2 regions of the Sporomusa rhizae genome follow, and region 1 is predicted to be linked to the other one. Evidence: riboswitches for the same ligand, from Rfam matches in the RefSeq annotation. Region 1 holds a riboswitch; the other holds the start of a gene.
The links. Region 1 has a riboswitch for cobalamin ahead of SRRS_RS05135 (sirohydrochlorin cobaltochelatase). Riboswitches for the same ligand answer to the same signal wherever they lie in the genome.
Positions count from the first base shown of each region.

Region 2: linked by a shared signal. The riboswitch ahead of cbiD (cobalt-precorrin-5B (C(1))-methyltransferase CbiD) and the one ahead of SRRS_RS05135 (sirohydrochlorin cobaltochelatase) in region 1 are both predicted to bind cobalamin.

Region 1 covers NZ_CP156925.1:1,121,485-1,125,699, forward strand. The annotation lists gene SRRS_RS05130 (DUF6803 family protein) at 1-492, opposite strand, end outside; cobalamin riboswitch at 650-833, shown strand; cobalamin riboswitch at 1,173-1,352, shown strand; gene SRRS_RS05135 (sirohydrochlorin cobaltochelatase) at 1,691-2,641, shown strand; cobalamin riboswitch at 2,667-2,851, shown strand; gene SRRS_RS05140 (hypothetical protein) at 3,275-4,215, shown strand, end outside.
Region 2 covers NZ_CP156925.1:2,412,185-2,416,399, forward strand. The annotation lists gene SRRS_RS11065 (2-oxoacid:acceptor oxidoreductase subunit alpha) at 1-435, shown strand, start outside; gene SRRS_RS11070 (2-oxoacid:ferredoxin oxidoreductase subunit beta) at 435-1,259, shown strand; gene SRRS_RS11075 (2-oxoacid:acceptor oxidoreductase family protein) at 1,259-1,792, shown strand; cobalamin riboswitch at 2,009-2,181, shown strand; gene cbiD (cobalt-precorrin-5B (C(1))-methyltransferase CbiD) at 2,302-3,396, shown strand; gene cbiE (precorrin-6y C5,15-methyltransferase (decarboxylating) subunit CbiE) at 3,375-4,010, shown strand; gene cbiT (precorrin-6Y C5,15-methyltransferase (decarboxylating) subunit CbiT) at 4,007-4,215, shown strand, end outside.

The DNA.
Region 1 (4,215 bases):
TCCCATATGTTGCATATGGCTATTGGGGTTGGAATTCCATCCCATAATTGTCGGGTCAACCATGCCGAAGATCATGGCTATATGTGCCACTATAAGGAAGACGGTCAAAAGAATAAAGTGGAGCTTCATTTTCTCATCTGTCGATTTTCCTTTGCCAATCACACCAAGCTCAAGCAAGGCAATACTAAAGAGGGGAATAACACCACTGAGATAGGAACCTACTGCCAGGATATCAGCAATCCCACGCCACTCAATGCTGGGGACAACTGTAATCAGCAAATTGAGGAAAATTCCTAAAAAATAAAAACCCAGGACAATTCCAATCCATTTGTTCAGGGTTTTCCAACCGCCGGCATTAGAACCGCGGAGAAACACCGTGAAGAATTCTGTTGCCACAAGTGCTTCTGCCAATGCTACCGGGATAACCATATAAATAATAAGGTTCCATGGTTGGTTGACAGCCAGTAATTCCATATAATGAGTCATTGTCATATACTACACCTTCCCTTTGCTTCAAGATTTAAGTACAGTATAGATGACAAATATGAAGAACTTATGCAGAACTTATGAAAAAATCATGAATTTTAAAAATGGACGAGATATTGACATTCGTTTTCCAGGATGTTATGCTAACTTCATAAACCAAAAATTACATATTATTGAGATAGGTGCCCTACGGGCTTAATAGGGAAGACCGGTTAAATGCCGGCGCGGTCCCGCCACTGTAACGGGGAGCAAGCTTAAGATTTGCCACTGGGATGTATATCCTGGGAAGGTTTAAGCAACTGCAAAGATCCGGAGTCAGGAGAACTGCCTGTCTGACAATCACCGTTTGTTACCCACGAGGTATGGGGAGGGGATTACAGTATACGCTTTATGGCGTACTAGCTTAATTCACTCCTGGTTAACTGCCAGGAGTTTTTATTTAGCATACTGTTTATTACTCCTGCCTTTTAAACGGCAGGAGTTTTAATATTTTAAGTCATTTTTCTTCAAACTCCTTTCGAACTTAGCGCGATGGCGCGGGTCAATTTGACCCTTATTTTTTAAAATTATGTAATACACATAAATCTAAGTAAATTCGTATTGTTTTTTTATCGGTGCAGTCAGTGCCGGGGACTAATGGATTGACAATCGCTTCCTGTGGTGATATGCTATTTTCATATAAGAAAACTAAATATGTTGAGATAGGTGCCTTACGGCTTAATAGGGAAGACCGGTTAAATGCCGGCGCGGTCCCGCCACTGTAACGGGGAGCAAGCTTAAGAAATGCCACTGGGATGAAATCTTGGGAAGGGTTAAGCAAGCAAAGATCCGGAGTCAGGAGAACTGCCTGTCTGACAATCACCGTTTGTTACCCACGAGGTATGGGGAGGGGATTACAGTATACGCTTTATGGCGTACTAGCTTAATTCACTCCTGGTTAACTGCCAGGAGTTTTCATTTAGCATACTGTTAAAAAACTCCTGACTGCAAATGGTCAGGAGTTTAAATTTTTATGCCATTTTTCTAAAGATTTCCTTTCGAACTTTGCGCCGATTGGCGCGGGTCAAATGACCCTCAATTTTTCCAAATAAGCATGATATACATATATATTATCTAGAGGGAGGACTGTGAACAGAGAACAGCATACGGTGTAATCGCCTGCTTTGGCTTGGAATTATAAGACATTTTGAGGAGTGAATTTGTTATGAAAAAACTGTATTCTTTATGTGTCACAATGTGCATGCTTGCCGTGTTTGGCTGCGTCAGTCTGCTTCCGTCGGTGGCGTCTGCTGCTCCGGCAGGTGCTGGTAAAAAGGCTATATTGGTTGTAAGCTTTGGCACTACTTATGCAGATACCAGAAAAGTGACCACGGAAGCTGTAGAAAACAAAATTCAGTCAGCTTTTCCGGATTATGAAGTTCGTCATGCTTTTACCTCCCGAATTATCATCAAAAAACTTGCTGATAGGGATGGACTGAAATTTGATACCGAAAAACAAGCATTAGAGAAATTGAAAGCAGAAGGGTACAAAGAAGTAATTATTCAGCCTCTTCACATTGAAGCTGGGGATGAATATGAAAAACTCATGCGTGTGGTTTCAACGTTTGAAAAGTCCTTTGACAAAATATCAGTGGGTCGACCGCTTCTTTATTATACTGGACAGGAAGGCGAAAAACCCGATGATTACTTGCTTGCTATAAAAGCATTACAAAATCAATTACCTAAAATAGGGAAAAATGAAGCGGTTGCTTTCATGGGACATGGCGGCGTCAATCCATCCAATACTGCTTATGCTGCCTTGCAGATGAAACTTCAAGATGCCGGTCTCAAAAATGTTTTTGTATTTACGGTTGAAGGATATCCCACAATAGAAAACCTTATTGAGAAACTAAAAACAAACAAAATTAAGAAAGTAACTTTAATGCCGATGATGTTGGTTGCTGGCGATCATGCTAATAATGATATGGCTGGCGATGATAAGGAATCATATAAATCACAATTGATTGCAGCCGGATTCCAGGTTGATGCTTATATCCATGGTTTAGGCGAAAACCCGGGAATTCAAGATATCTATGTACAGCACACTAAAGATGCTGTCGATAATAAGTATAAAGAACGCGGCAAAGATAAACCTACTATTCCGACTATTGAATAGAAAACCGGATAAAATATTAATAAAACTAAATATTATTGAGCTAGGTGCCCTACGGGGCTTAATAGGGAAGACCGGTTAAAAGCCGGCGCGGTCCCGCCACTGTAATGGGGAGCAAATCCAAGAGAATGCCACTGAGATGAAAAGTCTTGGGAAGGTTTGGATGCGCAATGAACCAGAGTCAGGAGAACTGCCTAACTGACAGTCACCGTTTTACCCACGAGGTATGGGGAGGGGATTACAGTACGCATCCTTTTATGTAGGAAATGTTATTAAAAGGCGATTACTGGATTTTACTCCTGGTACCTAGTGCCAGGAGTATTTATTTTGGTAGATACCCCGGACTGACAGGAAACAGTCCGGAGTTTTCTATAAAGCACATAAACTAAGTCCTTTGCTTAGCGCAGTAGCGCAGGGTCAATTTTGACCCTTCTTTTTTTAACGTCTATAAAATTTACATAAAGTAGACTTAGCTTCAGATGGGGTTTTGACCCCACCTGAAGGTTAGTCGCCCTTATCCAGAGACTTACGCTCGCCTGTGTCAGTAGGGGTATGACTTCCATTTGGAGAAGAGGGAGTCTTAGAGCGGCTTAGTCATCGGATAAACGAAGTCTTTGGTGTAAAGGGGGAAAAAGTTTGACCATCAAAAAAGCACTGGCTGGATTGGTAACAGTGCTGTATGTATTGTTCGCAATTCCTATTGGTCAGGCCAAAGATGGCTTGACTTTTTCCTGTCAACTTCCGTATTACTTGGGAAAGGTCAAGGATTCTGTAACTTCGGGTACACAAACAGCGGCGCTGTTTAATATTGAAAACCGCGACTCAGCCGATAAAGAGGTGGTCATTACCATCAGTCTGCCGCCAGGGTTTAGTCCTGTCGGAACTCAGGAAAATTGGGAGATAAAAAAAAGAACAGATTATTATGTTTTAACAAGGAAAATGCTGCTGCCAGGCGGCTATAGCCATTGGTACGATTTGCTGCCTCTCCAGGTGGCGTCGGAATTGCCGCCTGGCTCGTATACAGCCAGTATCACGGCAGGGGCGTTGACGCAGCAGGTGCCGGTTGCCGTGACGGCGTCTCAAACAGCTGACGTTTTGCCGATTACGGTAGTTGGTATTATTTTACCTTTAGATAAAGACGGTAACACCGATGATCGTAGGGGGCAAAACGTTTTATTGTTAAGAGACCGGCAATGGGATTATTACAAAAATTTGCTGATTGGCAAAGGGGCATCCAATCAGGAGGTTGAGGCTATTCACCCGGTAACGCATTTGGGGGTGGATATTGATAATCCTTCTGGAGTACAAAAGCTGGCAGTTGTTACCGTCCGCCTGCTGGATGCAGGCAGTCATCAGCCGGTAGCCGGCTTGTTTACTCCCGGAGCAACCAATGAAGATACAAATGGTGGCGCGTTGGACAGGCAAAAAGATTATTTAGAGTCTTTTGTGGCTCTAAACGGTGACACAAAGCAACGTCTGTTGATGCCGGTGTATGCCGATGAACGTGCATTAGCAGGCGGCGATTATATGTTACAGGCCGAAATCAGTGATGGGATTACACCCAACATAGTGTATGA
Region 2 (4,215 bases), 1.3 Mb from region 1:
GGTCAGCCTACTCAGTCTAATGTTCTTACAGCAGAACTGGTTGAACGACTGCACACAAAAATTGATAATGCAAAAGACGAAATAACTCTTTATACCGAGCATTATCTTGATGATGCTGAAGTATTGGTTATTTCTTACGGTGGTTCGGCCAGAGCGGCAATTGCTGCGGTTAAGGCGGCCAGAGCGCAAGGCATTAAAGCTGGTTTATTGAAGTTGATAACAATTTGGCCATTTCCGGGTCATGTTGTGCAACGTGCGGCAGCAAAGGCTAAAAAAGTCATAGTACCGGAAATGAACTACGGACAATTAGTTGGCGAGATTGAACGCTATGTCGAACGTGATAAAGTAGTATCTGTTACCCGGGTCGATGGTGAGCTGTTTAAGCCTGAAGAAATTTTGGAACCAATTGTTACAGCGGCTGGAGGTGCTAGATAATGGCAAACATCGAAAAGTATTTGCGTCCATCAGCCTTTCCACATATCTGGTGTCCAGGCTGCGGCAATGGTATTATTTTAGCGTCTATTATTCGCGCTATTGACAAGTTAAATCTTAAACAAGATAAAACTGTAATTGTTTCAGGCATTGGCTGTTCCTCACGGGCATCGGGATATATGAATTTTAATACCGTGCATACCGCGCATGGCCGGGCCCTTACTTTTGCTACGGGTATAAAACTGGCAAATCCTGAGTTAAATGTGTTGGTTATTACTGGTGATGGAGATGCTACCGCGATTGGGGGTAACCACTTTATCCATGCCGCTCGACGGAATATCGATTTAACTACGATTATTTTTAATAATAATATATATGGTATGACCGGAGGTCAGTCATCACCGCTTACTCCTTTAGCAAGCCGCTCAACTACGGCGCCTTATGGACACATTGAACGAGCCTTTGATATTGGAGCTTTGGCAATTGCGTCTGGTGCTACCTATGTGGCCAGAGCTACAGCGTATCATGCCAATATGTTAACTGATCTTGTTGTTAAGGGTATTGAAAATAAAGGCTTTTCCGTTATTGATGCTATAACTCAATGTCCTGTTTCGTATGGACGCAAAAATAAGATGGGATCGGCCGCTAAAATGCTGGAATGGCAAAAGGAACATGCTATGCCTGTACAGGCTGCTGCCAAACTATCACCGGAACAGCTTAAGGATAAATTCTTAATTGGAGAACTTCACCGGTCAGAAGCCCCTGAATTTACAGCCGAATATGACAAGCTTATTGCCCATGTTCAGGCTAAAAGGGGGAATAAATAATGTGGCAGATTAGTTTAAGTGGTACCGGCGGTCAAGGCCTTATTCTCGCAGGCATTATTTTGGCAGAGGCTGCAATTGTTGACGGAAAACAGACCATTCAGACCCAATCTTATGGCCCGGAAGCCCGCGGCGGCGCCAGTAAATCTGAAGTTATTATAAGTGACGGCGAAATTGATTATCCTAAAGCAACAGCGGCAGATATTCTATTGGCTATGAGTCAGGAGGCATGCAATAAATATATTAGTCTTCTAAAAGAGGGCGGCAAGCTGATTATCGATACCACACTAGTTAAGACTGCTCCTGAAGTAAATGCTAAAATATTAGCTTTGCCAATCACTCATATTGCCCGCAATGAATTGGGAAATGTAATGGTTGCTAATATTGTTGCTCTTGGCGCTTTGGCCGGATTTACCGGTATAGTAGAGCTGGATTGCCTAACAAAGGCCGTGTTAGCCAGAGTTCCAAAAGGTACTGAGGAACTAAATAAGAAGGCGCTTGAGACTGGCTTTGCTTTGGGTAAAGCTGAAAAATAAACCAAAAGTAAAGGAGATCCCACGCAGGATCTCCTTTATGTTTTGAATCTCTTTATCCTAAAAACTTTGGATAACCAAGTCTTCTGATGACATTTATTTGAATTTTATAGGTGAAAGTTGTCTAAAATATTTATACGTAAGAAAAAGTTGATAATTCTTGGCTAGCTTGCAGGAAAATGTAATATGCGCATGGAATTATGTAAGCTATCATAATTGGATAAGTGTAAGGGAATGGGTGCTTTCATGCTTAAAAAGGGAAGTCCGGTGTAAAACCGGCGCGGTCCCGCCACTGTAATGGGGATGCTACCTTAGATGCCACTGGGAAACTGGGAAGGTTAGGTATGTGATGAGCCAAAGTCAGGAGACCTGCCTGTTCTAACACATGCCGCTAGGACCTACGGAAGATAGGCAGGTATGGGTACAATAATCAGGCAAATAAATTATTTTGTTGTTTGGTGTTATACCCCCTGCACAAGGGGGTTTTTCTATTGGATGATAAAGATAAACCAATGCGTAAAGGAATAACTACTGGAACTTGTGCTGCAGCAGCTGCTAAGGCAGCAATTTTGGCTTGGCAAGGTCAGCATATAAGTATTGTCGAGGTAATTTCGCCGCAGGGCGTTACGCTGACAGTGCCTATTGTTGAAACCAAAATAATTACTGGTGGTGGCTGTGGTACAGTAATAAAAGATTCTGGGGATGATCCCGATATTACCAATGGCGTCAGGATCGAATCGAAGGTAGTCCTTACCGATAAGCCGGAAATTATTATCAAAGCTGGCCAGGGTGTAGGGACAGTAACCAAACCAGGGTTGGCTGTCGCTGTTGGTGAACCGGCAATAAATCCGGGACCGAGAGCTATGATTACGCGGGCAGTCGCCGAATGTTTACCCGAAGGTAAAGGTGCTGTCGTTACTGTTTCTATTCCCGAAGGTGAAAAATTGGCCGCTCGAACCCTAAACCCCATATTGGGTATTGTTGGTGGCCTGTCAATTATTGGTACAACCGGCATTGTTGAGCCAATGTCGGAAGAGGCTTTTAAAGATTCACTTGTACCACAAATTAGTGTTGTCCAGGCATTAGGATATAATGATATCGTATTTGCGCCTGGCAAGATTGGTCAGGATATTGCGATCAATCGCTATGGAATACCGGCTGCTGCCGTTGTGCAGACAAGTAATTTCATTGGGCATATGCTGGAAAATGCTGTGAAGTATGGCATGCGCCGGGTGCTGCTGTTCGGCCATCTCGGCAAGATAGTCAAAGTATCGTCAGGTATATTTCATACTCATAATCGCATGGCGGACGCCCGCTTAGAAACGATAGCGGCCTATTTAGCGGCGAACGGAGCCCCGCAGGAGGCTGTTAAGGAGGTTCTGGCGGTAACTACTACCGAAGCTGCCATGCCAATTATTGACCGTTATAACATGACGGGTGTATATCAAATATTGGCCGAACGAGCCAGCGCGCGTGCTATGCGTTATGTTTTTGGTGATTTGACTGTGGGAACAGTCATTGTGACTTTAAAAGGTGACATACTGGGGCTTGACCAGACCGCCCGGGAAATTGGAGGCCATTTAGGATGGAAGCTAGACATAAAATAGTAGTTGTTGGTATTGGACCGGGATCGCCTGACTATGTGTTGCCAATAGCTAGCAGAACAATTGCGGCTGCTAAGGTTGTTGTTGGCAGCAAGCGGGCGCTCGATACTTTTTCTAACCCAGGCCAGGTTACGAAAGTCATTGACAAAGATATTATGGGCGTACTAGATTTTGTTGAAGGACAGCTTATTAGCCAGGATGTTGTAGTTATGGTGTCGGGAGATCCTGGATTTTACAGTATGTTGGCGGCAATCAGAAATAAATTTGCAGCTAAACAAATTAGTGTTATTCCGGGTATTAGTTCGGCGCAGCTGGCGTTTGCCCGGTTAGCTGATGTTTGGCAAGATGCGAATCTAATTAGCATGCATGGAAGGAAAGCGGATGATAAGATGCTTAACTTCCAGCCACCCCATCATAAGTTGGGAATCTTAACCGATACACAGCATAATCCGGCAACTATTGCTCGTATTTTACTAACGCATAGTTGGCCTGAAAATGCTATTGTCTGGTTGTGCACAAACTTATCCTATGATAATGAGCTTGTTGCTGAAATGACCTTAGTTGAAGCGACTGAAACTCCTGGTTTTGAGCATTGCGTAATGGTGGTGAAGGTATGAGTTATGGATTAGGTATTCCGGACAGTGAGTTTATCAGAGGCGACATACCTATGACCAAACAGGAGATTAGGATACTAACTTTGGCAAAGGCTAGAATTACTCCACACGATACAGTCATTGATATTGGGGCAGGAACCGGTTCCTTGTCGATAGAGGCTGCGTTATTAGCCCGGCAAGGTAAAATAATTGCAATTGAGCGTGAACC